Regions from separate parts of the Burkholderia sp. LMU1-1-1.1 genome, predicted to be linked through region 1. Evidence: predicted binding sites of a transcription regulator. Region 1 holds the regulator's gene; each other region holds the start of a gene.
What was found. The regulator FNR, encoded in region 1, switches genes on or off when oxygen is low (the NO sensors DNR and NnrR bind a similar motif). The targets are predictions, from matches to a motif close to TTGATNNNNATCAA.
Positions count from the first base shown of each region.

Region 2: MRBLMU1_RS07825 (universal stress protein) is a predicted target of FNR. The motif match lies at 9,379-9,392, and genes of this name have one in related genera.
Region 3: MRBLMU1_RS01135 (cation-translocating P-type ATPase) is a predicted target of FNR. The motif match lies at 5,490-5,503, and genes of this name have one in related genera.

Region 1 covers NZ_JBEGHG010000045.1:396,951-407,401, reverse strand. Annotated here, with positions in the region: gene MRBLMU1_RS25230 (Fe2+-dependent dioxygenase) at 1-19, opposite strand, end outside; gene MRBLMU1_RS25225 (catecholate siderophore receptor Fiu) at 141-2,495, opposite strand; gene MRBLMU1_RS25220 (response regulator) at 2,956-6,534, opposite strand; gene MRBLMU1_RS25215 (alpha/beta fold hydrolase) at 6,640-7,389, opposite strand; gene fnr (fumarate/nitrate reduction transcriptional regulator Fnr) at 7,630-8,388, shown strand; gene MRBLMU1_RS25205 (FixH family protein) at 8,459-8,977, opposite strand; gene ccoG (cytochrome c oxidase accessory protein CcoG) at 8,988-10,373, opposite strand; gene ccoP (cytochrome-c oxidase, cbb3-type subunit III) at 10,386-10,451, opposite strand, start outside.
Region 2 covers NZ_JBEGHG010000007.1:662-11,112, reverse strand. Annotated here, with positions in the region: gene MRBLMU1_RS07865 (FAD:protein FMN transferase) at 1-245, shown strand, start outside; gene MRBLMU1_RS07860 (sulfite reductase subunit alpha) at 251-1,618, shown strand; gene MRBLMU1_RS07855 (TonB-dependent receptor) at 2,005-4,773, shown strand; gene MRBLMU1_RS07850 (DUF2325 domain-containing protein) at 4,871-6,184, opposite strand; gene MRBLMU1_RS07845 (hypothetical protein) at 6,197-6,529, opposite strand; gene hemP (hemin uptake protein HemP) at 6,629-6,826, opposite strand; gene MRBLMU1_RS07835 (Crp/Fnr family transcriptional regulator) at 7,006-7,803, opposite strand; gene MRBLMU1_RS07830 (response regulator) at 8,101-8,745, opposite strand; gene MRBLMU1_RS07825 (universal stress protein) at 8,837-9,304, opposite strand; gene MRBLMU1_RS07820 (protein phosphatase CheZ) at 9,700-10,451, shown strand, end outside.
Region 3 covers NZ_JBEGHG010000001.1:289,717-300,167, forward strand. Annotated here, with positions in the region: gene nadA (quinolinate synthase NadA) at 1-470, opposite strand, end outside; gene MRBLMU1_RS01120 (ABC-F family ATPase) at 497-2,098, opposite strand; gene MRBLMU1_RS01125 (hypothetical protein) at 2,248-2,544, shown strand; gene MRBLMU1_RS01130 (hypothetical protein) at 2,768-2,917, shown strand; gene MRBLMU1_RS01135 (cation-translocating P-type ATPase) at 2,914-5,424, opposite strand; gene MRBLMU1_RS01140 (TonB-dependent receptor) at 5,746-9,438, shown strand; gene MRBLMU1_RS01145 (hypothetical protein) at 9,582-10,085, shown strand; gene MRBLMU1_RS01150 (LD-carboxypeptidase) at 10,113-10,451, opposite strand, start outside.

The sequences.
Region 1 (10,451 bases):
CCGGGATGTGCAGCATCATGATGAAACTCCTCACAACAGTTGGTCCGAAAAACAAAAGCCCCGCCGGTGAGGGCGGGGCAAGCAACACGGCTGAAGGGCCCTTTTGCTTAAAGCTTACAACGCCAAGTTACCACGTTCGCTTAGAACTTGATGTTGGCCGTCAGGCTGGCCGAACGCGGCGTGCCGGGCGTGTAACGATAGCCCGACTTGTTGATCGCCGCGGCGTACTCCTTGTCGGTCAGGTTGTACACGTTCAGGCGCACATCGATGTTCTTGTTGATCGGATAAGACGCCATGGCGTCGGCCACCCAGTACGAATCGATGTAGGCCGGGGTGCCGACGGCGCCGTCGGTGCCGCGCAGCAGCTTGTCGGAGAAGCGCACGCCGCCGCCGATTTGCAGGCCCATCGGCAGGGTGTACGAAGTCCACGACGTGAACGCCTGCTTAGGCGTGTAGGCCAGTTGCTGCTCGCCGTTGGCCAGCACCGAGCGGCCCTTTTCGACCTTGGTCGACATGCGGGTGTAGCCGGCGCTGACGATCCAGCCGCGGGTGATCTCGCCGGTCACGCCCAGCTCGATGCCCTGGACGCGCTTCTTGCCGTTCTGGTAGTAGACGGCCGGGTTGGTCGGGTCGACTTCGATCTCGTTCTTGACGTCGGTGCGGTACAGCGCGGCCGACAGCGACAGCTTCTGCTTGAGCAGGTCCCATTTGCCGCCCAGCTCGTAGTTGGTGGTTTCCTGCGGATCGTAGTTGACGTTGCCGGCGTTGTTGGCGGCCGCGCTCAAGGTGAAGTTGGTGCCGCCCGGCGGCGATTTCGACGTCGCCACCAGACCGTAGACGCTGCTCTCAGGGGTGAGTTTGTACAGCGCCGACAGCTTGCCGTTGACCAGATTGTCGCTCTTCTTGAGCGAGGTCGGGATGCGGGTGCCGACCGGCAGCGGCTGCACCGCCGGCGGGGTCACCGCCGCCTGCAGCGCCACGGCGTTGTAGTCGGTGGTGTAGTGGTCGACGCGCACGCCGCCGTTCAGGATCCACTTGTCGCCGATCTTGATGGTGTCGAACACGTAGGCGCTCTGGGTGTCGGTGCTACCCACGCTTTGCGCGCCGTTGCGGGCGTAGGTCAGGTTGAACGACGTCGCCGGGTTCGGGTAGTAGATGCTGGTGATCGGCAGGCCGGTGCCGCCGGTCGCCGCCCAGGTGTAGTTGGTTTGCTTCTCGGTGGTGATCTCGATCCCGCCGACCAGCGTGTGCTTGAGCGCGCCGGTGGCGAATTCGCCGGTGGCGGTGGTCTGGTTGGTGAAGATCTTGTTGGTCTGGTCCTTGAACGTCGTGTTGGTGCGGCGCATCTGCCAGGTGGCCGGGTCGGCGCTCGGCAGCACCAGGTTGGCGGCGGTGGCCATGAACGAGGTCAGCAGGTAATCCTGCTCGGTCTTGCCGAAGCGGGTGGTGTTCTGCAGCTTGATGCCGTTGGCGAAGTCGTGCTCGAGGCGCACGGTGGCCATGTCGGCGGTGACGTCGTCGTGGTCGTAGTTGGAACCGTAGAAGTTGCGCGGATCGACGCGTGGCGCGCTGTTGAGCGGCGCCAGGCGGGCGCGCTCGGCGGCGATGACGGCCGGGGTGCCGGTGGTCGGCACCGGCGCGGTGTAGCCGGGCAGGCCGATGGTCAGCACGCCGCCGTCGGGGATGTTGTTCTGCTTGACGTGCAGGTAGTTCAGGTAGACGCGGGTCGGACCGTTCAGGCCGAACGCGACCGACGGCGCCACGGCCCAGCGCTTGTTCTCGACGACGTCGCGCGCGGCGTTGCCGGAATCCTGGCCCAGCACGTTGACGCGGAACGCGGTGCCGCTGTCGGCGTCGATCACCTGGTTGAGGTCGGCGGTGGCGCGTTTTTGCTTGCCGCTGCCGACGGTGACGGACCCGAGGTAGGCGTTTTCCTGCAGCGGCTGTTTGCTGACCAGGTTGATCGAACCGGTCGGCGAGCTGCGGCCGTTGTCGGTGCCGGCCGGGCCCTTGAGCACGTCGATCTGTTCGATGTTGAAGGTGTCGCGCGAGATCGAGCCGACGTCGCGCACGCCGTCGACGTAGATGCTGCCGGAGGCGTCGAAGCCGCGCATGAAGATGGCGTCGCCGGTGTTGGTGTTGCCGTTCTCGCCCAGGAAGAAGGCGCCGACGCCGGGGGTATTGCGCAGCGCTTCGGTCAGGGTGACGGCGCCTTGCTGTTCGATTAATTCTTTTTTGATGACGGTGATGGTCTGGGCGGTGTCGACCAGCTTCTCGGTGTACTTGACGGACGCGGCCCTGTCGGCCTTGATACCCTCGGCGGTGCCCTGCACTTTGACTTCGGCCAGCGTTTGCTGGGCGCCGGCGACCACGACCGGCTCGGCGGCGGCGTCGGCCGCGTGGGCGGCGACCGGCAGCAGCATCACGGCCAGCGCCGCGCTCATGTGTTGGTTGAAGCGCGATTGCGCGTGTTTGCGACTCTTGATCATTGCCATTCTTTCATCCAAATCTACGGGGAGGCCGGCGGTGCGAGGTGTTGCGGAAGTGTTGCCAACATGTGTCTGGTTGCCGGGGAATCTTTACTAATTTGTGAGAGTGTAACAATAAAATGCGTTATCGTAAATGCGAATTGTTATCAATACTATTCACATGATGGCAAAAGGCAACGAAATGGGTGGGGCGAAAGGCATGATCGGTGCGGGTTGCGCGGCGCGCGGTTGACGCATGCCACGGGGGGACATGCGGTTGTTGCACGCCGCAGGGACACTGGTTGGGTCGCGGGGACACGCGGTTCGTGCATATCGTGGAAATACGTAGGGCGGATTAGGCGGGACGCCGTAATCCGCCACTCGATGAGCGGTCGAGACGCATGCATGGCGGATTACGCTGCGCTAATCCGCCCTACGTGGTTCAGAGGGAAGCGTGGTTTGTTTTAGAAAAGAAGTTGGGTTCGTGTCATGGGGCTTGGCGCTCCAGCCAGGCGCGCGCTTCGGCCAGGGTTTGTTCGAGCTCGGCGCGGACGGCGTCGAAGCGTTGCGCCAGCTCCCCTTCGCGCTCTTCGCTGATGGCCGTCTCGGCGTCGATGGTGGCCTGGATCAGGCGCCGGGCGCCGAGCACGCCGACCGCGCCGCGCAGGCCGTGGAACAGCCGGGCGGCGTCGCGCGGGCGCCCTTCGCGCAGCGCCTGGTCGGCCTGCTCGACCGGCTCCATGCCGCTGTCGATGGCGCCGCGCACCATCTTGACCATCACCGCGCGGCCCTTGGCGTCGCGCCCCATCACGCGCATCAGGCTGTCGACGTTGAAGGCGCTGGCCTCGCCGGCCGGCGCCGGCGAGCTGACCAGCTTGACCGGCGCGTGGGCGGGCGATGGGGCGCCGGCCCGGACCGGCGCTGGCGCCGGCGCGCTGGCTTCGGCAGGCGCGGCGGGCATGGGCGCTGCCACGGGCGCCGGGGCGGCGGCGGGCGTCGGGGCCGGCTTCGCGGTCTTCCTCGGCAAATGCTTTTGCAGCACGGCCAGCATCTCCTCGACCTCGATCGGCTTGGGAATGAAATCGGTGATGCCGGCCTCGAGGCTGCGCTCGCGCTCCGATTCGAGCACGCCGGCCGTCATCGCGATGATGGGCAGGGTCAGCTTCAACTCCTGGCGCAGCAGGCGGGTGGCGGTGAAGCCGTCCATCACCGGCATCTGCATGTCCATCAGCACCAGGTCGTAGAGGCCGGGGTGCTCGCTCATGCGGTCGACCGCCTGCTGGCCGTTGTCGACGACATCGAGCGTGGCGCCGCCCAGCTCGAGGATGCCGCGCGCCACCGCCTGGTTGAGCAGGTTGTCCTCCACCAGCAGGAAATGCATGCCGCCCAGGCTGCCGTCGATGCCCTGGTCTGCCGCCGCCTGCACGCTGGCGTCGGCCTTGGTCACCAGCGCCTGGTGCAGCGCGTCGAACAGGTTGGAGCTGGTGATCGGCTTGACCAGCACCACGTCGGCCTCGGGCGCGTTGGAGATCTCCTCCATGCGGTCGCGGGCGAAGGCGTTGACCATCACCACGATCGGTTGCTTTTTGTCGGGCGCGGCCGCGCGGATGCCCTTGGCCGTGGCCAGCCCGTCCATGCCGGGCATGTGCCAGTCGGCCAGCACCACGTCGTAGGCCCGCTCCGTCTCCAGGCCGAGCCGGAAGCGCTCGAGCGCGGCCGCGCCGGAGTCGACCTCGTCGGCCTGCCAGCCCCAGGCCCGGATCAGCTTGGCGATCAGTTCGCGGCTGGTGCGGCTGTCGTCGGCCACCAGCAGGCGCAGCTCGCCCAGCGCCGGCTTGCGGCGCTCCTCGGGCCGCTCCGGCAACACGTCGAAGGGCAGGCTGAAGAAGAAGCTCGAGCCCTGCCCCGGCGTGCTGTGGACGGCGATCTGGCCGCCCATCAATTCGATCAGCCGCTTGGTGATGGCCAGGCCCAGGCCGGTGCCGCCGAAGCGCCGCGTGATGCTCTGGTCGCCCTGCGAGAAGGCGTTGAACAACTGCGCCAGCTGGTGCTCGGTCATGCCGATGCCGGTGTCGCGCACCTCGAAGCGCAGCAGCGCGCCGTGCTCGTCGCGCGCGTCCAGCTCGACGCCGACCACCACCTCGCCCTGCTCGGTGAACTTGATGGCGTTGCCGGCCAGGTTGACCAGGATTTGCTGCAGCCGCATCGAATCGCCGCGCAGCCGCTTGGGCACCGACGGTTCGACGCTGATGGCCAGCTCCAGTTCCTTGTCGCCGGCGTTCATCGTCATCATCGTCGCCAGCGAGTTCATGGTGTCGTCCAGGCTGAACTCGACCGGCGACAGCTCCATGTGGCGCGCCTCGATTTTCGAGAAGTCGAGCACGTCGTTGAGGATGCCCAGCAGCGACTGTCCGGACACCTTGACCATGTTCAGGTACTTGCGCTGCTGGGTGGTCAAGGTGGTGTTGCCCAGCAGGTAGGCCATGCCCAGCACCGCGTTCATCGGCGTGCGGATCTCGTGGCTCATGTTGGCCACGAACTCGCTCTTGGCGCGGTTGGCCGCCTCGGCGCGGTCGCGCTCCTTCTCCAGCTCCTGGGCGCGCGCCTCGACCTCGAGCTGCAGGCGGCGCCGCTCGGTGATGTCGGAGATGACGGCCAGCACCTTGGTGCCCTGGTCGGTGCGCACCGCGCTCAGGTTGATTTCGACCGGGAACTCGCTGCCGTCGCGGCGCAGGCCGAACAGCGTGGTGGCGCCGCCCATGCGCACCGGCTCGGCGCTGAGGCGGTCGGCGAAGAACTTGACGCGGTGCGCGGCGTGCTGTGCGCGCAGCGCCGCCGGCACCAGGGTCTCGAGCGGCTGGCCGAGGATGTCGTCGCGGGCGTAGCCGAAGCGCCGCTCGGCCTCGCGGTTGAAGGTTTCGATGCGGCCGTCGACGCCGACCACGACGATCGCGTTGGGGGCGAACTCGACCAGGCTTTGCAGGCGCGCGTCGGCCGCCAGCCGGTCGCGCATCAGGTTGTTGAAGGCGGCCGTCAGCTGGCCGACCTCGTCGTCGGCGCGCACCGGCAGCGGCGCGAAGTGGGTGGCGTCGCCGCGCATGGCGACGATGGCGTCGCGCAGCTTGATGAGCGGCGCCAGCAGCCGCAAGGTGAGCCAGCCGATCAGCAGCGCCGCCAGGATCGACGCCACCATGCTCCACACCAGCACGCGCGAGAGCACGCCGTCGAAGGGCTCGAAGGCCTCCTCCGCCGGCAGCGAGGCGGCCAGTATCCAGTCGACCGACTTGAGCGCCTTGTAGCTGTTGAGGGCGCGCTCGCCGTCGCCGTTGATGCTGTCGACGGTGCCCTCGAAGCCGTCGCGCAGCGCGCGCGTGGTGGCGGGGTTGGCGCCGGGCTGGCGCGGCTGCAGCAGGCGGCTGGCGTCCGGATGCAGCACGTAGACCGGATGGTCGCCGCGCGTGAGGGCGAAGAAGTAGCCGCTGTGGCCGATCTTGGCGGTGCGCAGGTGGCCCAGCACGTTGTCCTTGTACAGGCGCAGCACGCCGATGAGCACGCACACCACCTCGCCGTTGGCGTTGAGTACCGGCGCCACCATTTGCACGATCGGTTGCTTGTTGGACTTGCCGATCACCGGTTCGGCGATCAGCGGTTTGCGCGTGCGCATCACGGTGCGGAAGTAGGCGCGGTCGGAGGCGTCGATGCCGACCCGGCCGGGCTGGGCCGGGATGTCGGCGACCACCATGCCCTGCGGGCTGAGCACCAGCAGATCGTCGAACAGCGCCAGCACGGCGCGGTCCTGGTAGTAGGCGCGCAGCCGCTCGGTGGAGCCGGCCAGCTCGATCGGCTGATGGTGCGCCGACAAGGCGATGATGTCGAGCAGCATGCTCAGCTTGTCGTCGAGTTCCTCGGCGGTGCGGCCGATCAGCGCCGTTTGCTGGGTGAAAAGTACCTTGGTGAAATCCGCCTTCATGCGTTGCATCTGAACCACGGTCACCAGCGCGATCATCAGGATCGACGTGATGCTGGTCGCCAGCGCAACTTTAGCCTTGATGCCAAGTGGCTTCATTTCATCCTTGTCGGGCGGGTCGGACATGAGTTGGAGAACCACAGGCGGAGTTTATCGCGCCGCGCTTGGGAATTCTCCTATCAATGCCCGACCTTGGCAACAGTATTAACGCCGTGCGGCGGCGATGATCACGTCGGCGACTTTTTGCGGCTGCGACAGCATCGGCACGTGGCTCGCTTTCAGCGTGATAGTGGTGGCGTTGATTTTCTTCGCGAACGCTTGCTGCAAGGCCGGATCGATCATGCGGTCTTCCGAGGCGGCGATGTAGTAGTTCGCCTTGTTTCTCCAGGCCGCCACGGTGGTCTTGTCGGCGAAGGCCTTGGCGGCGATCGGGCCCTGGGTGGCGGCGATCAGCGCGGCGGTGGCCGGCGGCACGTCCTGGGCGAAGTTGGTGGCGACCGATTCGGCGGGCAGCCACAGGAAACCGCTGGCGTCGGCTTGCAAGGTGGGGACGCCCGGCGGCACGGCGTAGCCCTTGCCCAGTTCGCCGCTGGCCTGGCCTTCCGACGGTGCGAACGCGGCCACGTAGACCAGCGCCTTGACCTTGTCGCTGGTGCCCGCCTCGGTGATCACGGTGCCGCCCCACGAGTGGCCGACCAGCACCACTTTACCGGTTTGCGCGTCGATCACGCGCTGGGCGGCGGCGACGTCGTCCGCCAGCGAGGTCAGCGGGTTTTGCACGGCCACCACCTTCAAGCCCTTGGCTTGCAGCAGAGGGATGACTTTCTCCCAGCTGGAACCGTCGGCGAAGGCGCCGTGCACCAGCACCACGGTGGTGTCGGCGGCCGGCGTGGCGGCTTGGGCGGTCAGGACGGTGGCGGCCAGCAGGGCGGAGGCGATGATCGAGCGTTTCATGGTGATTCCTTTCGAGGTTGGTTGTTTGCGATTAAATAGTGTGCTACTTGCTTGAGTTGAACTATAGCGAACAATCGAATAGTGCGCAAGTTAAATTTGCGCGAATGTCGAAATATTTTGCGGGGAAGGCGCCGCCGGCGAAAAGTCGCTTGCAGCCAGCAAGTTCGCTGACGGGGCGAATACCTGATCGGCGCGCTGCGACATCGCCCACAACGGCGACTAATGGTCTACACTGGCGGCATGATAAGAGACCTTCCCTCACTGGTGCTGCCCGGCGCCACCATCGACATCCTCAAGGCAAGTTGCGCCAACTGCAGCATGCACCAGCTGTGTCTGCCGATGGGCTTGGGCAACGAAGACATGGACCGGCTCGACGAGATCATCGGCCGCCGCCGCAAGGTCGCGCGGGGCGCCACCTTGTTCCGCATCGGCGATCCGTTCGTGAACCTGTACGCGATCCGGCTCGGGCATTTCAAGACCTACCAAGTCAACCGCGAGGGCGCCGAGCAGATCACCGGTTTCCAGATGGCGGGCGAGCTGCTGGGCATGGACGCCATCAGCACCGACCTGCACCATTGCACCGCCGTCGCGCTGGAAGACAGCGAGGTGTGCGAGATTCCTTTCGGCAGCCTGCAACAGCTGCTGGCCGACATGCCGACCCTGCTGCGGCACTTCCACCGTATGATGAGCCAGGAGATCACGCGCGAGCAAAGCGTCATGCTCCTGCTGGGCAATATGCAGGCCACGCAGCGCTTCGCCGCCTTCCTGGTCAACCTGTCGTCGCGCTACGAGGCGCGCGGCTACTCGCCCAACACCTTCCAGCTGCGCATGTCTCGCGAAGAGATCGGCAACTACCTCGGCCTGACGATCGAAAGCATCAGCCGCCTGCTGTCGAAGTTCAAGAAGGAAGGCCTGCTGCGCGTGAGCAACCGCGAAATCGAACTGCTCGATCCGCCCATGCTCAAGGCCATCACGGCCGGCACCCAGACCTGCCATTAGCGGCGGAATGACCACGTGGATCCACGATTGCGGTCGGTTCCCCGGCCAAAATCAGCATCCAACCACGGGGTTATTCGGCACGCAGGGTGACGCTGCGCTGCGCCGGCCAGCTCCAGGCGCCGGCCAGGCGCCAGTCGCGTTTTTCGCCTTCCACCAGCACCACCCAGCGGCTGCGCTCGAGCATCGGCAGATTGATCTGGAAGGCGCCGAATTCATCCGGCCGCACCACCAGCTGGATATCCTTGGCCGGCAACGTGGCATGCGACAGGCGCACGAACAATCGTTCCGTCTTGCCGTGGTCGTCGCTATCGCGGCGCAGCTGGCCGGCCAGGATGCCTTGCGTGGCGTCGTAACCGATCGACAGCGACAACCCCAGCGCGCTGGCCACGCGGTCGCGCCGCAAGTCCTGGTTGATGGCCTTGCCCTGCTTGTAGTAGTCGCCCACCACCAGCGCGTCCTGCCGCGTGAAGGCGAGGTAGCCGGTGTAGACGCCGGCGACGATGACGATCGCCGGTCCGGCCATCAGCAGCCACGGCCAGCGCTGCCTCCACCACGGCGTCACCGTGGCATGCGATATCGATACGGTCATGGCGTTCTCCTTAGCGCGGTACGATGAATACCGCGTCCTCCTTCACATGCAGCGACGGGTCGTCGACCGACGTCAGCTCGACGGCGATCTTGTTCGAGCCCGGATGGGCGGCGCCGTGCGCCGTGCGCAGCCGGATCGGATGCGCCTTGGTTTCGGTGGCCTCGACCCGCACCAGCTCCGGCGTCACCTGCGACAAGGTGGCGATACCGCTGACACGGATGCGGTAGGTCTGCGCCCGCTCGGAGGTGTTCATGATCTGCAGCCGGTAGACGTTTTCGATCATGCCGTCCTCGACCTCGCGGCCCATGGCGCCACGGTCGCGGATCACGTCCAGCTTGAGCGGCACCCGCAGGTACAGCGCGGTGCCGACGGCGGCCACGATCAACGCCAGGATGGCGGCGTAGATCTGCACGCGCGGACGCAGCGTGCGCCGGCGGATCTGCGTCGGCGTGTAGTGCATGGTCATGGCGCGCTCGGTGCTGTAGCGGATCAGGCCGCGCGGCAGGCCGATCTTGTCCATGACGCCGTTGCAGGCGTCGACGCAGGCGGCGCAGCCTATGCATTCGTATTGCAGGCCGTTGCGGATGTCGATGCCGGTCGGACACACCTGCACGCACATCGAGCAGTCGATGCAGTCGCCGCCCTTGCCGGCCGCTTTCTTCGACAGCGGCATGCGCGGCTCGCCCCGCTCGCCCGAATAGGTGATGATCAGCGTGTCGCGGTCGAACATCGAGCTCTGGAAGCGGGCGTACGGGCACATGTACTTGCACACCTGCTCGCGCATCCAGCCGGCGTTGCCGTAGGTGGCGAAGCTGTAGAACACCACCCAGAACCATTCCCACGGGCCGAAGTTCAACGTCAGCACCTCTTCGGCCAGCAATTTGATCGGCGTGAAATAGCCGACGAAGGTGAAGCCGGTCCACAGCGCCACCGCGCCCCAGGCCAGGTGCTTGGCGCTCTTTTTCGCGAATTTGGCGGCCGACGGCGGCTGGCGGTCGAGCGCCATGCGCGCGCTGCGCTTGCCTTCGATCTTGCGCTCTATCCACAGGAAGATTTCGGTGTACACCGTTTGCGGACAGGCGAAGCCGCACCAGACGCGCCCCGCCACCGCCGTCGCCAGGAACAGCAGATAGGCGCAGATGATCAGCAGCGCGGCCAGGTAGATGAAATCCTGCGGCCACAACACCAGGCCGAAGATGTAGAACTTGCGCGCGCCCAGGTCGAACAACAGGGCCTGGCGGCCGTTCCATTGCAGCCACGGCGTGCAATAGAACGCCAGTTGCGTCAGCCAGACGAACAGCCAGCGCAGCCGGGCATAGCGGCCCGAGGCCTCGCGCGGGTAGATCTCCTCCCGCGCGGCGTACATGTGGACGACTTGTGATTCGGGTGCGCTCATAGTGTTCGACGCTTATTCCGACGCGGCCGTGGCGGCGACCGCGGGGACGGCCGGAGCGGTTGGCGCGGGCGACGATTC
Region 2 (10,451 bases), on a different contig from region 1:
ATTCGCACACCATCGATCCGCGCAGCGGCATGCCGATCGCCAACGACCTGGCGTCGGTCACCGTGGTGCACGGCCAGTGCATGGCGGCCGACGCCTGGTCGACCGCGCTGACGGTGCTGGGTGCCGAACAGGGCCTGGCGCTGGCCGAGCGCCAGGGGCTGGCGGCGCGCTTCGTCGCCCGCGACGCCGGCGGCGGCTTCACCGAACACATGAGTTCCCATTTACGCGGCATGCTAAACGAATAAGCTGAATGATCTGGACCGACGACCCTACCCGATTGCTGCTGGTGGCAGGCCTGGGCGCCAGCTACGGCCTGGTGTGCCTGATGCCGTGGCTGCGCCATCGCCGCAAACGCCGGGCGGCGCTGCGCGCCAAGGCCGAGGCGGCGGCCTCGGCCTCGCCCGGCTGGATCGTCGCCTACGCCAGCCAGACCGGCAACGCCGAGGCGCTGGCGCAGCAAACCCTGGCGACGTTGCGGCTGGCCGGCATCGCCGCCCAGCTCAGCGAGCTGTCCGAGCTCGACGCCGACGACCTGCGCCGCGCCGAGCGCATCCTGTTCCTTGTCAGCACCTACGGCGAAGGCGACGCCCCGGACGCCGCCGCCGCCTTCGCCAGTCGCCTGATGACCACCGAATTGCCGCTGGCGCAACTGCACTACGCGGTGCTGGCGCTGGGCGACAGCGCCTACGGCCAATTCTGCGGCTTCGGCCGGGCGCTGGACGCCTGGCTGGCCGCGCGCGGCGCGCAGAGCCTGTTCCCGCGCATCGAGGTCGACCGCAGCGCCGACGCCGCCATCGCGCTGTGGCGGCAACAGTTGAGCCACCTGGCCGGCACCAGCGACGCGCCGGACTGGAGCGCGCCGGCGTTCGAGGACTGGCGGTTGAGCGCGCGCGTGGCGCTCAACCCCGGCAGCGCGGGGGCGCCGGTCTACCACCTGGAGCTGACGCCGCCTGGCGGCGTATTGCCGGACTGGCAGTCGGGCGACCTGGTGCAGATCGCCGCGCCGGCCGAGCCGTCGCGTCCGCGCGAATATTCGATCGCGTCGGTCCCGGCCGACGGCGGCGTGCACCTGCTGGTGCGCCTGCACAGCCACGAGGACGGCGGCCACGGCGTGGCGTCCGGCTGGCTGACGCGCCAGGCCGAGCCGGGCCAGACGGTGCGCTTGCGGCTGCGCCAGCACCGCCGCTTCCGGCTAGAGGACAACGCGGGGCGGCCCTTGATCCTGATCGGCAACGGCAGCGGCATCGCCGGCCTGCGCGGCCACCTCCGGGCGCGCGCGCTGGCCGGGCAGGGGCGCAACTGGCTGCTGTTTGGCGAGCGCAACGCCGAGCACGACTTCCATTACCGCGACGAGCTGACGGCGCTGCACCAGGCGGGACGGCTCGACCTGGACCTGGCCTGGTCGCGCGACGGCGGCGCCGCGCGCTATGTGCAGGACCTGCTGCCGGTGCGCGCGGACAAGTTGCGCGCCTGGGTCGCGGAAGGCGCCGCCATTTATGTGTGCGGCAGCCTGGAGGGGATGGCGGCGGGCGTCGATGGGGCGCTCGAACAGATACTGGGGCGTGCCCGGTTGGATACATTGGTGACTGAAAAGCGTTATCAGCGCGACGTTTATTGACTGAAATCGTCATATTGACGATGGGATATATATATCGATGTGGTAAAAACGCCACGCTTGCATATGGGTGAAACGCGCTTTTGCAAAATAAAGTTTATTCATAATAGCTTGCTTCTAAACAATCAACATTTCTCGCCGTTTTGTCTTATTGTTTCCGGAAATTGCCCTAAAACATCCCCCTTTTGTGACAAAGCCGTTACATAATCCCCGCCTGATGAGCAAGGACCGTTCCTACGCACTCGTCGCTTAGCCTGTTCCTTTTCCGTCCTGCGTTGCGGCCCCCGGCGGCCGAATCCGCGCCAGGCCTGTCTCGGCCGCCATAGCGCGACGCGCACGCATTCACCTTGCTCATGTAGTTTATATAACCACATTACAGGGAGTAGTGAATGATTTTGCAAGAGAAAGTCGGCGCCCGATCCGTGCGCCTGGCACTCGCAGTCCTGGCCGGTACCACCATGTTCGCGGGTCAGGCGTCGGCACAAGAGCAGGCGATCCAGAAAGTGGAAATCACCGGTTCGGCCATCAAGCGTATCAACGTCGAAGGCGCCTTGCCGGTGCAACGCCTGAGCTCGGAACAGATCGCCAAGACCGGCGCCACCTCGGTTGCCGAACTGATCCAGGCCCTGCCTTCGATGCAAGGTTTCACCGTCGCCGCGATCGCCGCCGGCACCAACTCCGGCGGCCGCGTGTCCGCCTCGATCCACAACATCGGCGAAAGCTACACCCTGGTGTTGCTGAACGGCCGCCGCATCGCCCCGCAAGGCTCGGGCTCCGCGATCAACCTGAACGCCATTCCGATGAGCGCGGTTGAACGCGTCGAGATCCTGACCGACGGCGCCTCGGCCCTGTACGGTTCGGACGCCATCGCCGGCGTGATCAACTTTATCCTGAAGAAAAACCTGCAAGGCGGCAGTATCGAAGCGACCGCCAGCCAGCCCGGCCAAAGCCGCGCCGGCCAGTCGAGCAATTTCAGCGCCACCTACGGTTTCGGCGACCTCGACACCAACCGCTACAACGTTTTGCTGTCGGCCCGCCACGACGAGAACAGCCGCGTCAAAGCCACCGACCGCGAATTCGCCAACAGCTCGTTCCTGCCATTCAGCTGGAACGGCCAGAACTACATCCACGACCGTTCGAGCACCTCGGCCGTGCCGGGCAACGTCGCCGCGACCTACCGCGACGGCCGCACGCCAACGTCGACGTCGTCGATCGGCTTCAATCCGTACCGCAACATCAACGGCCAGTGCGGCCCGATGAACCAGCCGCAGAAGAACAACACGGCCACCGTGCAGAACTGCGGCTTCGATTCGGCCGCTACCGTCGAGATCGTACCGGCAAGCAAGCGCGACACCGTGTTCGCCAAAGGTACCGCCAAAGTCGGCGAGAGCTTCGAAGTGTTCGCCGAGGCCGCGTACTCGCGCATGGACCTGACCGCCCGCATCGCGCCGAACACCGCGTCGATCGCGCTGGCCAAAGGCTCGCAGCTGTACAACAACTACGTGCGTCCGTACCTGACCGCCGCGCAAGACGCCAACTTGACGAGCGCCACCGCCTCCTACCGCACCTACGACTGGGGCACCCGCGACAGCCAGACCATCACCGAAGCGAAGCACCTGGTGCTGGGCACCGAGGGCGAGATCGGCGCCTGGAGCGTCGGCGCCGGCCTGACCTGGTCGGAGAACTCGATCGACGAGCGCTATCAGGGCGGCTACGTGAAGAACGCCGAGTTCCGCAGCATGCTGGCCAACAATCAGTTCAACCCGTTCCTGGCCGCCGGTGAGCAGAGCGCCGCCACCAAGCAATTGATCGCCAACTCGGTGTTCAAGGGTTCGATCCGCGAGGCTTCGACCACGCTCAAGGGTATCGATTTCCGCGGTTCGCGCGAACTGTTCCAGCTGCCGGCCGGCGCGGCCAGCATCGGTCTGGGCGGCGACTACCGCAACTACCACTACAAGCAAACCCCGAACGCGACCTCGTCGGACATCTACGGCTTCAGCGCTTCGCCGGCCTACGACATGGAACGTGACAACTACGGTGCTTTCGCCGAGATGATCATCCCTGTGATCAAGACCGTCGAAGTGACCGCCGGCGCGCGTTACGACACCATCGAAGCGGTCAAGAACCACATCGCCAACCGCGAAATGGGCAACAAGGAATCGGCCAGCACCTACAAGGTGTCGGCCCGTTGGCAGCCGACCCAGTCGTTCCTGATGCGCGGCTCGTACGGCACCGGCTTCAAGGCGCCGTCGATGCTCGACATCGGCCAGCCACTGGTGGCGGCCGGCTTCACCGCCTCGCCATGGGAATGCCCGGCCAACCTGGCGGCGGAAAACTCGGCCTACTGCCGCGTTGGCAAGAGCCAGTACAACGTCCTCTCCGGCGGCAACGAGAAGCTCAAGCCCGAGAAGTCGAAGCAGTTCACCGTGGGCTTCCGTTTCGAGCCGACCAACTCGTTCTACGTCCAGGCCGACCTGTGGGACGTGAAGATCCGCGACGCCGTCTCGGCGGTGTCGGAAGCGCAGATCTTCGCCGATCCGGTCCAGTTCCGCGACCTGTTCACCACCTTCGTGGAACCAGGCAGCGGCCAGACCTTGTGGGCCAAGAAAACGCTGTCGGTCAACATCGGCCAGACCCACAACCAGGGTATCGACTGGGAAACGACCTACCGTCACCGCTTCGGTTTCGGCAACCTGAGCGCCACGCTGAACGGCACCTACCTGCTCAAGTCGGACTACACCCGTCCGGGCACCAGCAACGACTGGGTCAACAGCATGAACTTCTTCGGTATCGATGACCAGGTCGCGTTCCGCCATGTGATCCGCCTGGCCACCACGCTCGACACCGGCGCGTTCTCGAACTCGCTGATCGCCAACTACCGCAACGGTTACACCGACGCGTCGGCGACCTCGTACAACCTGGGCACGAACAAGAACGAAACGTTCCGCATCGAAGTGCCGTCATACCTGACGTTCGACTGGCAGGGCAAGTGGCAGGCGACCAAGCAGTTCAGCCTGCGCGCCGGCGTGAAGAACCTGGCCGACCGCAATCCACCGCTGTCGCTGCGCGCTTCGTCCGGCCACCAGATCGGCTACGACGCACGCTACGCCGATCCGATGGGCCGTACGTTCTACATGACCGGCAACTACACCTTCTAAGCCGGCTCGCCGCTTAGCAAGCAAAAGCCCCCACCAGCCTGAACCCGGTCAAGACCGTGTTCAGCGCGGGTGGGGGCTTTTTTTATGCCGGGTATTGTTACGGTTCGGCGCCGGCCTGCTCCAGGCCGCGCGCCAGGCTCGAGATGCTGGGATTGTCGATGAACACGCAGCGGGTGCCCGTGCGCTTGCAATAGTCCTTGACCCGCCAGTAGGCGCTGTGGCTGATGCAGCCGGTCTGGCAGATCACCAGGTCGGCCGCCGCCAGGCTGGCGTCGAGGCGGTTGGCGTTGTCCTCCAGCCCGCCGTCGTGGTGGGCGAACTGCGCGCCCTGTTGCTCGATCAGCTCGCGGTAGGTGGCGACGTTGCCCGAGCGTCCGCCCACGCACAGCACGGCCCGGTCGCTCAGGCGCAGCGGCATCTTCATGACATGCTCGACCACCTGGCGCGTTTCCTCCTGGATCGGCGCCGGCGGCTCGACGGCGCGCAGCGCCTCGGTCTTGAGCTCGGCGATCTGCTGGCGCAGCGCGCGCTCGCGCTCGTCCATCTGGGCCAGGCGCTCGGCCAGCTTGGCGCGCGTCTCCAGGCCCGGGATCGATTCCTTCAACTGTTCGAGCTCGGTGCGCAGCGAATCGATCATGCTGTCCTTGCCCACCAGTTGCGCGCGCAGCTGCATCAGTTGCGTCGCGTGGCGCTCGGCGTCGGCGCTCTTGTCGGCCAGCAGGGCGGCGGCGCGCTGCTGGGCCTTGCCCAGGTCGTGCGTCAGGCGCGCGTTCTCGGCCAGGGTGGCGTTGAACTTGCCGATGTCGGCGCGCACGCAGGCGCCGGCCTGGTGTTGCACCATGTGCAGGTCGCGGCACATCTGTTCCTCGAGCTCGCTGCTGCAGCGCGGATGGGTCAGGCCGGCCCAGAAGGCGCCGGCGACGTCGCCGTTGGCCACGGCCGTGCGCCACAGCTCGCCGACCTGCTCGGTCGTCTTGGCGCTGCGGAAGCGCAGCAGCACGGCCGCGTAGCGCCGTTCCAGTTCCTTTTGCAGCGCCTCGGACAGGCGGTTGCGGTTGGCGCATTCGGTGACGGCGCCCACGTGCACCTCGTAATCATCGGCGACGACCTTGCCGCTGGTGACCTTGTCGACCAGCTTGCGCAGCACGCCCAGCGGGAAGCCGACGCCGACCAGCGGGCAATGGCAGGCGTGGCCCAGCTCCCACAGCCGGCGGCGGCGCGAGGTGTGCGCCTCCGGCTCCCCGGCGAGGATGGCGGCGACGTTGCTGATGACGGGCTTGACGACTTGCCGGGCGGCGGGCTGGTCGGCGCCGACCGGAAGCTGGGCCTGGGCCGGCGCCGGGTTGGCGGTGCCCAGCCGTGGCATGGCGGCGGCGACGATGGCCGCCAGCGGATCGTGTTTTTCGCACATCTGATCGTCTCCTCAGGCGGTGGCCGGCGCGCTGCGGGCGCGCGCCATGATGCGGCTGAGGAAATTGGTCTTCTCCTGCTCGTGCATATTGCGTTCGACCACCGTGGCCCACTGCTCGGACAACTGCTGGCAGGTGGCGCTGAGCACCGGCGCCAGGTCCGGCAGGCTGGCCAGCGCCTTCAGGTGGCGCTCGATCACCGAGGCCAGCTTGACGCAGCCGCCGGCCGCGTCGCCGCCGGCCATGTAGTGCGACATCAGATGCAGCACGGCGGACAGCATCAGTTCGGGATTATGTCCGCCTTGCGAAGGGGCGAGAAAAATCGGATTGCTACGGTCTATGGCCATCAAACGCTCCTGGATCGAAATTGGGAGTGCGGCTGGCGGTGTGGCTGGCGACTCGGGGAGTGGGCGCGGCGGCGCCCGGGGCAAGCGGAATTAAAGGAATCAGGCGGTCAGGATCAGCTTGTTGAGCTGGGTGACGCGCAGGCGGTAGACGCGGCCCGCGTGTTCGATCTCGAGTTCGCGGCCGCCCTCCATCAGGCCGGCGCTGCTGATGCGCTTGACGGGCGAGACCGCCGAGGACACCAGGGCGGGGGAAGGGCGGGCCGGTTGCGACACGGGCAGGGTCAGGGTGGTGGTCATCGTCGTTTCTCCTTTAAATAAGAATGATTCGTATTTGCATTCATTATTGTGGAAGGCGGGACGGAATGCAAGCCTTATTTGAAATGAAGGTGGGGGTGTTCGCGGCGCTGCGGGGGGGCAGGCAAAAAAAAGCCCGGCGGGGAGGCCGGGCCCAAGGCTGGGTAATTGCCCGATATGGCTTACAGCGTGGCGAGCAGCTGGCCGGGCGTGACCGCCTCGCCCGCCTTGCTCTTGGCCGCGGCCAGTTGTTTGGCGCGGGTGCGCGACGGCGGCAGGCGCCGCAAGGTCTTGAGCGCCTCCGGGTCCTTGATGCCGATGGTGCGCTGGTCGACGCTGATGAGGCCGATTTCGTTGAAGGCCGACAGCGTGCGGCTGACCGTCTCCAAGGTCAGGCCCAGGTAGCTGCCGATCTCGTGGCGGGTCATGCGCAGGTTGAACAGCTTGCTCGAGTAGCCCATCTGCGCGAACCGGTCCGCCAGCGACACCAGGAAGCGCGCTACGCGCGCCTCGGCGCTGAGCGCGCCGAGCATGCCGATCATGGCCTGTTCGCGCACCAGCTCGCGGCTCATGACGCCGTACATCATGTTTTCCAGTTCCAGGTGCACGCGGCCGAGGGCGGTGAGCTTCTTGAACGGCAGCAGGATCAGGTCGCAGTCCGACAGCGCCACCGCCTCCGACGAGTAGTGGCGGGTGTGGATGCCGTCGACGCCGAGCATGTCGCCCTTCATCGGGAAGCTGAGCACTTGCTCGTTGCCGAACTCGTCGATCAGCACGGTCTTGAGGAAGCCGGAGTTGACGATGTACAGCGTGTCGAACGGCTGGCCGATCGTGTGGATGCGCTGGCCCGTCTTGAACTGCACGTGCTGGAACAGCAGTTCCTCGGTCGCGACCGAGACGGCCGCCGGGATGTGCAGCAGGTCGCAGACCTCCTTCAGGTTCGACCACAGCCGCCCCTGACGCTGACGGCCTGCCTCCATCGAAGAGGATTGCACCGTCGCGGTGGTGACTGGGCGAATTTCAGACGTTTGCGTTGACAGCATGTTGATCTCCTGATCAGGTAACTCTGTTCGTTGGGCCGGGGACGGTTGACCGCATGACATTTTGTACAGCAAATGTGCCGTATGGCATCTCGCTGCTTGGCATGTAGCCTTGCAGCATCAATCGTGTGGTTTCAGTATGCCAACAGAGGGAGGAGATAGATATCAGCAATGGCTGAATATGGGAGTAGGCGTCAGCGCACGGTTGTAGGAGGACTCCTACTGCCCGGGCCGGTTTCAGGTTTTGAAGGGGGACAACAGGCGATGCGCCACGGCATATTGGACCATCTCCGAGAGCGAGTTCATGCCCATTTTCTGCATGATGCGGGTTTTATGCGTGCTGACGGTCTTCACGCTCAGGTGCAGGCTGTTGGCGATCTCGGTGATCGATTTTCCCGCCACCAACAAGGAAAACACCTCGAATTCGCGGTCCGACAGTTGTTTATGCAACAGGCTCTCGTTCGGCATCATGATGTTGAGCGCCAATTGCTCGGCCACCTCGGTGCTGATGTAGGGCCGGCCGGAGGCGACCTTGCGGATCGCGCCGACCAGCTGGGTGCCGGCGCTCTCCTTGGTCAGGTAGCCCTGGGCGCCGGCGCGGATGGCGCGCACGGCGTACTGTTCCTCCTCGTGCATGGTGAGGATCAGGATGGCCAGCTTGGGCGCCTCGGCCTTGATCTGGCGGATCAGGTCGACGCCGCTGCGCCCGGGCATCGACAGGTCCAGCAGCAGCAGGTCGAAGCCGCCCTGGCGCACGTGGCCGAGCACTTCGAAGCCGTCGATCGCCTCGCCCACGATATCGATGTCGGGCGCACCGTCGAGAATGCGCTTGAGACCCTCGCGCATGATGGTGTGGTCGTCCGCAATAACTATTCGAATCATAAAGAGGCTATCTCAAGTGACCTGAAGTAAATGCTGTTGTGTTTGAATTAATCTTGCGATCTTACTACAGAAACCGCAATCAGGCCGCATTTTATTTGTGGTCCGGTTCTTTGATCAAGCGATGCACCAGCACCGGGATGCGCGAGTGCGACAAGACTTTGTTGGTCACGCTGCCCAGCAGCAGTTGCCCCCAGCCGCTGCGTCCGTGCGAGCCCATGAAGATCAGGTCGCAGGCGTTGTGTTCGGCCACGTCGACGATTTTAAGCGCGGCGCTCTCGGAAAACGTTGTCAGCGCCTCGCAGCGGACGTTGCGGCGGGCGCAGGACTCGACCACGTCCTTCGTGTGCTCCTTGCCGGCGCGCAGCATCGCGGCGCGGTATTCGTCCTCGCTCGGATAGCTGGGCGGGATGATTTCGACATAGATCGGATACTGGTATTCGGGCGCGACGAACAGGGCCAGCACCTCGGCGCCGAGCTGCTCGGCCAGCGCCACGCCGGCGCACGCGGTCTTGCTCGACACGGCCGAGCCGTCGGTGGTGATCAGGATTTTGCGGTACATGGCGAGCCTCCTTTGTCAACGCGGCCTACTTCCCATTGTAGTCGCGATTTACAGTATTGTTAGTAAGGAAAGACTTGATGTTTATCAAATAAAAGCTGTTTGCCCGGCCCGCCGGCGGCCGCTTTAACACTTGTTCACAGTTGCCCGGCGGCTTTTTTGCACACAAGCATCACGTTTGTGTCTTTAATGCTCCCTTAGTCGATCTATCCGGTGATAGTATCTCCAAATACAACGAAACAAGGCTTTGAGACGGAGAACAGGGCAGTCGACCGACGCCGGGATTGAATAATTCCGTGTTGCCCTGCTACACTCGCATAAGTGCTTTTTATTGCCGAGCGTCATCAATACGCAGGGTTGAGGGCAGCAATTTTACAAATTATGGAGAAGCAGGGATTATGACCAACGCCGCTGATGATTTCGACGCATTATTTGAAGAAGTGTCCGCTCAGAGCAAGACCGCAGCGCCCGCTCCAGCGCCTGCCCCCGCACCAGCCGCCGCAGAAGACGACCTCGAAAGCCTGTTCGACGAGGTGTCGTCGTCGGCCGCCGCGGCCGCGCCGGCGCCCGCACCCGTCGCAGCCGCGCCGGCTCCCGCGGCCGCGGCCGCCGAAGGCGGCGAGGCCGAGGAGGGCGGCGACAAGCCGATGTTCGAGCGTCTGGGCGGCATCGTGCGCCTGCTGCACGATTCGCTGCGCGAACTGGGCTACGACAAGGCGCTGACCGAGGCCTCGTCGCAGATCAACGACGCCCAGGACCGCCTGGAATACGTCGCCACCCTGACCGAACAAGCCGCCAACAAGGTGCTCAACACGCTTGACGAGGGCATGCCCGAGCAGGACACCCTGTCGAAGAAATCCAAGGAAATGGAGAACCGCTGGGCCGACCTGTTCGCGGGCAAGCTCAGCCTTGACCAGTTCAAGCAGCTCGCCGGCGATTCGCAAGCCTTCGCCGTGGCCGTCTCGGCCGCCACCGAGGCCGAAAAAGCCCGGCTGCTGGAAATCATGATGGCCCAGGACTTCCAGGACATCACCGGTCAGCTGATCAAGAAGGTCGTGAACATCACCAAGACGGTGGAGCACGAACTGGCGGAACTGCTGCGCGACAACGCGCCGCCGGCGGTACGCGAGAAAATCGCGCAAAAAGAAGT
Region 3 (10,451 bases), on a different contig from region 1:
ACGGCCGCGCTGGTGTTGGCGTACACCACCACCGTGCGGTCCGGATGGGCGTCGCAGAAGGCGGTGAACTCGTCGACCGGGCAACCCAGGTCGAGCGAACAGGTCGCGTCCAGGTCCGGCATCAGGATGCGCTTTTCCGGGCTGAGGATCTTGGCGGTCTCGCCCATGAAGCGCACGCCGGCAACGACCAGGGTCTTGGCCGGATGGTCGCGCCCGAAGCGCGCCATCTCCAGCGAATCGGAGACGCAGCCGCCGGTCTCCTCGGCCAGGTCCTGCAGGTCGGCGTCGACGTAGTAGTGGGAGACGAGCACCGCCTCCTTTTCCTTCAGCAATTGCTTGATGCGGGCCTTGAGCGCGGTGCGCTGTTCGGCCGTCGGTGTCGCTGGCGTGCGCGCCCAGGCGTGGGCGGTGCAGCTGGCTCCGTCTTGAGGATGATCGTACTCGACGGATTTGATCTCTATGGTTTGCATGGTTCCGACGTGAATAAGGAAAAAAGTTAGTCGATGCCCTGGCTGGTCAGGTAGTCCTCGTAGTTGCCGCGGAAATCGACCACTTCGTTGGCCTTGATCTCGATGATGCGGTTGGCCAGCGACGACACGAACTCGCGGTCGTGCGACACGAAGATCAGGGTGCCGGCGTATTTTTCCAGTGCGATGTTGAGCGACTCGATCGATTCCATGTCCATGTGGTTGGTCGGCTCGTCGAGCAGCAGCACGTTGTGGCGGCCCAGCATCAGCTTGCCGTACATCATGCGGCCCTTCTCGCCGCCGGACAGCACCTTGACCGACTTCTTGACCTCGTCGCCGCCGAACAGCAGGCGGCCCAGGATCGAGCGCACGGCCTGGTCGTCGTCGCCTTCCTGGGTCCAGTCGCCCATCCAGTCGGTCAAGGTGACGTCCTTGGCGAATTCCTCGGTCGGATCCTGCGGCATGTAGCCGACGTTGGCGTTCTCGGCCCACTTGACGGTGCCGTGGTCGGCGTGCAGGCCGGCGATGTCGTCGCCGCCTATGCAACGCAGCAAGGTGGTCTTGCCGGCGCCGTTGGCGCCGATGATGGCGATGCGCTCGCCCGCCTCGACCATGATGCTGAAGTTATTGAACAGCTGGCGGTCGTATTTCTTCGCGATGCTGTCGACCTCGACGGCCAGGCGGTGCAGCTTCTTCTCGCCGTCGAAACGCACGAACGGATAGGCGCGCGACGACGGCTTGATGTCGTCGACCTTGATCTTCTCGATCTGCTTGGCGCGCGAGGTCGCCTGGCGGGCCTTGGACTTGTTGGCGGCGAAGCGGCGCACGAAGTCCTGCAGCTCGGCGACCTTGTCCTTGGCCTTGGCGTTGTTGGCCAGTTGCTGGTTGCGCGCCTGGGTCGAGGCGAACATGTACTCGTCGTAATTGCCCGGATAGATCTTCAAGGTGCCGTAATCCATGTCGGCCACGTGGGTGCAGACCTGGTTGAGGAAGTGGCGATCGTGGGAAATGATGATCATGGTGGAGTTGCGGTCGTTCAGCACGTCCTCCAGCCAGCGGATGGTGTTGATGTCCAGATTGTTGGTCGGCTCGTCGAGCAGCAGGATGTCCGGATTCGAGAACAGCGCCTGGGCCAGCAGCACGCGCAGCTTCCAGCCCGGCGACACGTTGCTCATCGGACCCTTGTGCAGCTCGATGTCCACGCCGGCGCCCAGCAGCAGCTCGCCGGCGCGCGACTCGGCCGTGTAGCCGTCGTACTCGGAGACCTTGCCTTCGAGCTCGGCGGCCTTCATGTAGTCGTCGTCGGTCGCCTCGGGATTAGCGTAGATGGCGTCGCGCTCCTGCATCGCCGCCCACATCTCGGTGTGGCCCATCATGACCACGTCGAGCACGCGCATGTCCTCAAAGGCGAACTGGTCCTGGCGCAGTTTGCCGAGGCGCTCGTTGGTGTCCAGCATCACGTTGCCGCCCGACGGCTCCAGATCGCCGCCCAGGATCTTCATGAACGTGGATTTGCCGCAACCGTTGGCGCCGATCAGGCCGTAGCGGTTGCCATCGCCGAACTTGACGGAGATGTTTTCAAACAGCGGCTTGGCGCCGAATTGCATGGTGATGTTAGCGGTCGATAGCATTCTGGATTGGGCTTTTCTTAATTAAATCATGCCGTTAGGCGGAAATGCGAGATTATACAGCACCCACCGCGCGGGACCGGGCGACAGGGGCGAAAACATGGCGTACAATTTTGTTAACCAAGGGGTTTGGTGTTCCGGAAGAATGCAAAATGGATGAGCGCATCGCCAGGCTTGAAGAGTTCGCAACCGACGCCAGGGACAGACTGACGCGGATAGAGGCGCGCCAGTTCGAACTAGCCGACAAAGTGAGCGCCCTGCAGGTCGACATGCACAAAGGCTTCGCCGACATGATCAAATGGGTGGTCGGCACCGCTATCGTCCTCGGCGGCACCGCGCTGACGGTGATCACATTCGTTCTCAACAATGCCACACCCAAAGCCGCCCCAACACCACCGCAATCGGTCGTCGTCTACACCCAACCGGTGCCGCTCCAGCCGGCAAAATAAAACCCGCAATGCCGTCGATGAATCATGGAACCGCGGCGCGCCGGCGCGGTCCAACCACGTGCAAGTATCGCATCCGGGGAGGCCGGCATGTCGTACAAAACCATTTTGGTGGACGCGGCGCCCTCGCAGCGCACCGAGGCCATCGCGACCTGCGCCGGGCGCATCGCCCTCGACCAACAGGCCCACCTGGTGGGCCTGGCGAGCACCGGCATCAAGCCGCCCCGTGCTGGTGGTCCCGCGCACGGGCCGGTTCGACCGGGTCGGCGTGCGGCCGTTGCTCGCCTGGAATAGCGACATGGCGGCCTGCCGCGCCATCCAGGCGGCGCTGCCGCTGCTGCGCCACGCGGCGCCGCCGGTGCCGATCTCGCACTAGGGCCGCGCCGCAACGAAGCCCCACTTGACCGCCTCGAACCACCCCAGGCTCAGGCCCACCGCCAGCGCGCCGGCGAGCAGCGCCGGCGGATCGGGGATGGCGAAGGCGAACAGCGCCCGCAGCGGCGGCGCGCCCAGCACCAGCGCCAACAGCGCCGCCGCGCCCAAACTGCCCCACACCAGATAGCGGTTCGGCGCCCCTGTGCGCTTCCACGCGGCATGCCGCCAACTGCTGTTGGCATAGATCAGCCCCAGGTTGGACAGCACCAACGCCAAGAAGGTCGTGGTGCGCGCCAGGTCGTCGGCGCCGCCGGTCTGGCGCAACCACAGATACAGCGCGACCAGCAACGCCAGCAGGCCGCCGCCCTGCCGCAGTCCCCGGATCAGGATTTCCCAATCGAACAGGCGCGCGTCCGGCCGCCTGGGCCCGCTGCGCATGGCGTCCTGCTCGATCGGCTCGGCCTCGAACACGACCGAGCAGGCCGGGTCGATGATGATCTGCAGGAACAGCACGTGCACCGGCATCAGCAGCATGGCGCCGCCCCACAGCAACGGCAGCACCGACAAGCCGACGATGGGCACGTGCACCGCGACGACGAAGACCAGCGCCTTGCGCAGGTTGGCATACAGGCGGCGGCCATGGCGGACCGCCTTCAGCAGCAGGGAAAAATCGTCCTCGAGCAGCACCAGCGCCGCCGCCTCGCGGGCGACGTCGGTGCCGCGCGCGCCCATCGCCACACCGATGTCGGCCGCCTTGAGCGCCGGCGCGTCGTTGACGCCGTCGCCGGTCATGGCGACCACCTCGCCGCCATCGCGAAAGGCCCGCACCAGGCGCAGTTTCTGCTCCGGTGCGATGCGGCAAAAAACATTGGCATCCTTGATCGCTTCCCGCAGTGCGCGGCCGTCGAAGCGCCGCAGGTCGTCGCCGGTCAGGCAGGCCCCCCCGGCGCCGGCGATGCCCGCCTGGCGCGCGATCGCCATCGCGGTGGCCGGATGGTCGCCTGTGATCATGACCACCCGCATCCCCGCCGCGTGGCACTGCGCGACCACGGAAGGCACCTCGGGGCGCAGCGGATCGGCCAGCGCCAGCAATCCGGCGAACGCGAAGTCGAAGCCGTGCTGGTGTTGCGGCAAATTGGCGGCGTCGGCCGCGGCCACCGCCACGCCGAGCACGCGCAGTCCCTCCCCGGCCATGGCCGCCACGCGCGCCGCGACGCGGGCGGCGCGCGCCGGGTCCAGATGGCACAGCTCGACGATCGCCTCCGGCGCACCCTTGGCGACCACCCGGCAGGCCGCCTCGCCCGGGGCCTGCCAGACCCGCGACATGGCGAACAACTGCGGCGACAACGGATAGTCGTCGATCAGGCGCCAGTCGCCATGCGGCACGCCGGCCAGCAGCCGGGCACCGGCATTGGCGATAGCCGCCTCCATCGGGTCGTACGCCGTGCGGTGGCTCGCCAGCACCGCGTTTTCCAGCAGCGCGCGCGCCGCCGGCGGCAACGGCACACCGCCGGCGCAGTTGTCGTCGCCCCCCTCTTCAGTCCACAGCCGCGCCAGCTCCATCCGGTTGACCGTCAGCGTGCCGGTCTTGTCCACGCACAGTATGGTGGTCGCTCCCAGCAACTCGATCGCCGGCGCGCTGCGCGCCAGCACCTTCTGGCGCGCCAGCCGCCAGGCCCCGACGCCGAGGAATAGCGTCAGCACCACCGGCAATTCCTCCGGCAGCACCGCCATAGCCAGGGTCAAGCCCGCCAGCAGCCCGCCGACCCAATCTCCGCGCAACCACCAATAGGCCAGCCCCAGGCCGGCGGCCAACACCAGCCCGCCGATGGCGACCTGCCTGACGACGGCGCGGGTTTCGCGTTGAATCGGCGTCGGCTCGCTGTCGAGCGACGCCAGCGAGGCGCCGATGCGGCCGATCGCGCTGTCGGCGGCGGTCGCCGTCACGGTGCCGCGCGCCGTGCCGTTGGTGACCAGCGTGCCGGAATAAACCCGGTGCGCGCCGTCGCCGTCGCCGGCCGCCTGCTTCGTGACCGGTCCCGACTCGCCGGTCAGCATCGATTCGTCGACCGTGAAATTGGATGACGTCGACAACGCCATATCGGCCGGCACGCGGTCGCCCTCGGCCAGCAGCACCAGGTCGCCGACCACCAGTTCGCGGCCGGCGATGCGTTGCTGGCGGCCGTCGCGCACCACCAGCGCCCGTGGCGAGGAATAGTCGCGCAACGCGTTCAGGGAGCGTTCGGTGCGGCGTTTCTGGAAAAACGTCATGGCGACCACGATGCAGACGAAGGCCAGCAACAGCAGCGCGTCGCCGGCGTCGCCGAGCAGCATGTATACGGCGCCGCAAGCTGCCAGCAACAGTATCATCGGCTCGGCCAGCGCCTGGCCCAGCAGGCGCCACGGCCCCGACCGCCGCGATGCCGGCAATTCGTTGAACCCGTGCGCCGCCAGCCGCGCGGCGGCCTCGGCGGCAGTCAATCCCTCGTTGTTTTCTTGCTGTCGCATTGCCGATATTCCGCCGGGTTGCCAGATCACGCCCGCCATTCTTCTATGCACCGCAAGAAAAATGATTGATCTATATCAAATAAGGCCGGTAGGCGGCTATCCCGCCCGGCTGCCGCCATGGCGTCGCGGCCGATATCCAAACGCATGGCCAAACTGCGGTTTTGCGCCCGAACGGGTATCCCGCTCAATCCGCTGATTCTTTTCTAATTGGCAACCCACACCGCTGATTTCGCCACTAGACTAATCACTAATATATCAGCCCGGCCAACACCGCCGGCTTGGAAAACATGGCCGCAAAGGCCAGTCAGGGAGACACAGAGCATGCACGGACACACCCATGGCGCGCGCGCCAAACCACCCAGCCTCACACCGGCCGCCTACGCCGTCTCGATCGCGCTGGCCTCGCTGGTCGCCGGCAACGCCGCCGTCGCCCAGGAAGCCGGGCCGGACGCGCAGGCGCCGGCCGCCGCACCGATCAAAACCGTGGTCGTCCAGGGCCAGCGCGCCGCCCAGCAATCGGGCATCGAACGCAAGAAGAACGCCGCCACCGCGATGGACTCGATCGTCGCCGACGACGTCGGCGCCTTCCCCGACCGTAACATCGGCGAGGCCATCTCGCGCATCGCCGGCGTCGCGCTCGACCGCGGCGACTTCGGCGAGGGCGTCAGCGTGGCCATCCGCGGCAACAGCGCCGACCTGACCCGCGTCGAGATCGACGGCCAGGGCGTGCAGTCGGCCGGCGGCACCGACATGAACGGCGGCGGCAGCGGCCGCGGCGTCGAATTCCGCTCGCTCTCGGCCGACCTGATCAAAAGCGTCGACGTCGTCAAGGGCGCCACCGCCGACATGACCGAAGGCTCGCTCGGCGGCGGCATCATCATCAAGACCCGCACCAGCCTGGACTTCAAGGAGCCGTTCTACTCGCTGCGCCTGGCCGGCACGCAAGGCTCGCTGAACAAGGAATGGTCGCCCGATAGCAACCTGATCCTCACCCGCAAATTCTTCGACAACCGTTTCGGCGTCATGCTCAACGCCTCGACCTCGCGCGTGGTCAACGAGGCGCACTCGTCCGAGATCGCCACCACCCGCAACGCCGGCTACGCGCGCAACGTCGATTTCGACAACTCGCCCAACAAGACCTTCACCTACCAGCCGAGCACCTTGTCGCCGAACGACCCGGCCAGCACCGCGCCGACCTTGCGCTCGCCGCTGACGGCCGGCGGCTTCTTCGACCACGCCTCGCCGGCCGACATCCTGACCAAATCGGCGGCGGCCCAGACCAAGGCGGCCTGCTACGCGGCCTTCCCGGCATTAACTACGGCGCAGGCCAACGCCATCAATGGCAATACCGCCCGCAACGCCGCGATCAACGCCCGCGGCAACGAGCTGCTGAGCTGCCTGAACCAATGGAACGACTACACGCCGTCGCTGGTGCGTTTCATCGAGAAGCGCCAGGAGGAAAAGCGCGGCACCGTCGACCTGCGCTTCGACTTCAAGGTCAACCACGAGCTGACCGTGTACGGCAAGGTCAACTATGCCCGCCGCGAGGTGGATGACAACAACCAGACCTACGGCCTGGGCGGCCTGAACACCAATCTGGCGACCGCCTACAGCCCGACCTACCAGGGCCCGACCTTTACCGACACGTCGGCCGGCGTGCGCAGCGCCGTGCCCGGCTCCGGCTACTACCTGTACGACGGCGCCAGCTACCGCGCCGGCCTGTATCCGGCCAGCGGCATCGTCGCCAACGTCGATCCGCGCTCGGTGGTGGTGGACGCCAACCACCACGTGACGCAGTACACGATCAGCGACGCCACCGTCAACACCGATCAGATCCACAACGTCATGAAGACCACGGACCGCTACTTCCAGACCGGCGGCGTGTACAAGAACGGCGGCTTCGCGGCCGAGTTCTTCGTCGGCGACGCCCGTTCCAAGTGGCAGCGCGGCGACAAGCGCACCAACTGGACCTACAACTACGGCCCGACCACGATGCGGGTGCTGCCCAACGGCCTGTGGACCTACGAACAACCGGCCGGCAGCAGCTTCAACCAGGCCGATCCGACCATCTACGCGCAGGTGCGCCCGGCCGGCACCGACACCAAGGCGGTCGACGCCGGCCCCAAGGGTCCGTATGTTCCGGCCTACACGATCAACCAGCAGCCGCTGAGCACGCAGGCGCCGCAAATCACGTTCTCGCCGAAGATGGCCGAGACCGAGGAACGCACCGCCAAGGCCGATTTCAGCTACGCGCTGAGCGAGAAAGTTCCGTTCTTCCGCCGCGTCAAGAGCGGCTTCAACTTCCGCCAAACCTCCGGCAGCAGCTGGGGCGGCGGCGGCTCGACCGTGCAAACGGCCGTCGGCGAGTTCGGCAAACCCGGCTACGTGCCGGCCGTGATCCTGCCCAGCGCCAACGTGCGCAGCTTCTTCTCCGGCTGCACCGACACCGCCGGCTCGCTCGGGCCGGGCGGCAAGCCCTGCGCCAGCGGCTACGTGCCCAACACCGATCCGGCCTCGGCCCGCTCCGGCAACACCTACATGACGCAGCAGCAGTTCCTCGACATCATCGCGCAATCGATGACGCAACCGAACACGCCGTTTTTCAACGGCATGCCGGACCGCCCCGCCGGCTTGATCAACGGCTGGAACCAGATCGACGTCGAAAAAGTGTTCAGCCTGGTCAATTCGCCCAACGTCAACTTCGACTGCGTCAAGGAATGCACGGCCAGCGACGGCAAGGTCTATCAACAACCGGTCAGCACCTTCAAGGAACGCACCACGGCCGCCTACCTGATGACCGACTTCGGCCTCGACGAGATCCCGTTCACCAATCGGCGCCTGCCGTTCGGCATGGAATTGGACGGCAACTTCGGCTACCGCGTGGTGCGCACCAAGGTCCACGCCACCGGCGTGATGAGCTTCACCTCCGTCATCAAGACGGCCGCCTACGATCCGCTCAACCCGACCGCCGCAGGCGGCACCGTCAGCGCCACGGCCAGCAAGCTGACCGCGCTCGACGCCAACACCACGGACTACCTGCCGATCCTGAACCTGTCGCTGTGGATGGTGCCGAACGAAGTCGTGTTGCGCTACAACCGCGCCAAGCAGGTGGCCCGGCCGCCGGTCAACGCGCTGATCCCGGCCGGCACCTGCACTTATGACGAGCGGCGCCGGGACGATGAGGAACAGAGCTGCTCGGGCACCATCGGCAACCCGGCGCTCAAGGCCCAGACCAACCAGAACCAGAACCTGGCGCTGGAATGGTATCCGAACGACGACTCCTCGTTCTCGGTGGGCGCGTTCCGGCAGGTCGGCAAGGTCGGCGGCAGCACGGTGGTCGGCAAGAGCGCCGTCAGCCTATTCAACGGCACCGGGCTGGTCGATCCGCAGACCGGCCGCTCGCTCGACAACCTGGGCTTCGACTACCGCACCTACGAGAACGGCGCCAACATCACCCGCACCGGCCTGGAATACGGCAGCAAGACCGCCTTCACCTTCCTGCCGTGGCTGTTGCGCTACACCGGGGTCGACCTCAACTACACCAAGCTGCGCTCGAAAAACACCGACCAGCGCGTGGTGGACCTGCTCACTGGCGAGGCGCTGCCGCCGGTCGGCGAATCCAAATACACCTACAACGCCTCGCTGTGGTACGACGACGGCGCGCTGTCGATGCGGGTTTCGCTGCAGGCGGTCGGCCAGAAGTTCAGCTGCATCGCCGCCTGCGGCGCCACCTCGGTCAACAACTACCCGAACGCGGCCGGCGGGCGCACCACCATCACGCCCTACAATCCCGGCTCGCCGAACTTCAAGAACGCCACCCGCTATGTCGACGCCAAGATCGCCTACCGCATCAACAAGCACATGGAGATCTTCGCCGAGGGACGCAACCTGAACCTGAGCTCGACCACCAACAGCCAGGCCCAGTATGCGGCCTTCGCCGACGGCACGCCCAACCTGCTCGACACGTCCTACGCCGGCCGCCGCATCATGGTCGGCATGAATTTCAGGAACTGACGCCGGTCACCTTGCACCAAGAGGAGGCGGTCTCCCTCCTCTCTTCGACAGCCCGGCCGCTCGCGCGACCGGGCTTTTTTTTCCAGGTGGATATCCACGCGGTTATCGCTATAATCGGCAAATCTCAATCTGGAAGGTATTCGATGAAAGCTTTGCTTGTCTTGCTGGCAATATCCGGTTCCGCGCTGGCCGATGATCGCGCCCTGCTCCACTGCCGCACCATCGCCGACGTCGCCGGCCGTGTGGCGTGCTATGACGCGATCCCGGTGGCCGCCGCGGGTGCGCCGAAAGCGGCCGCCGTGGCTGCGCCTGGCAACACAGCCGCGTCGGCGACGCCAGCGGCCCCGGCGCCTTCCGCGCCGGCCGCCAGCCCGGAAGCCGGCTTCGGCATGGACACGATCGCCAAGCGCAAAACGGACACGCCGTCATCGATCGAAAGCACCGTCGTCGGCAAGGTCGAGGGCTGGGGCCCCACCACCCAGTTCACGCTGGCCAACGGCCAGGTCTGGCGGGTGGTGGACGGCAGCTCCGAATGGTTTATGGAGCGCACCAATCCCAAAGTGGTCCTGAGCCGCAACGCCATCGGCACCATCTTCTTCGAGGTCGACGGCGCCAAGCAGCCGCCGCGCGTGCGCCGCATCCAGTGACGGACCGCTCGCGACAAGGCCGGGCAACTACAAGGTCGGATAGTCGCGGATCGTCAGGTCGAAGCCGCGCGCGTCCGACACCAGCCGCGCCATGCCCCCATAAGGCAAGGTGGCATGGCGCCGGATGTGGCCGAAAGGCAAGCCGGTCAGCACCGGCATCGGCAAACGCTCGCGCAAATAGGCCAGCATGGTCTCGAAGTCGTAACCGTTCTCCAGCACGCCTAATTTGTAGCCGGAAAAATCGCCCAGCACCAGCGCCCGCTGGCCGTCGAGCGCGCCCGCATACAACAACTGCAGCACCATGCGCTCGATCCGGTACGGATGTTCGGAGATATCTTCAATGAACACGATGCCGCCGTCCAGCGC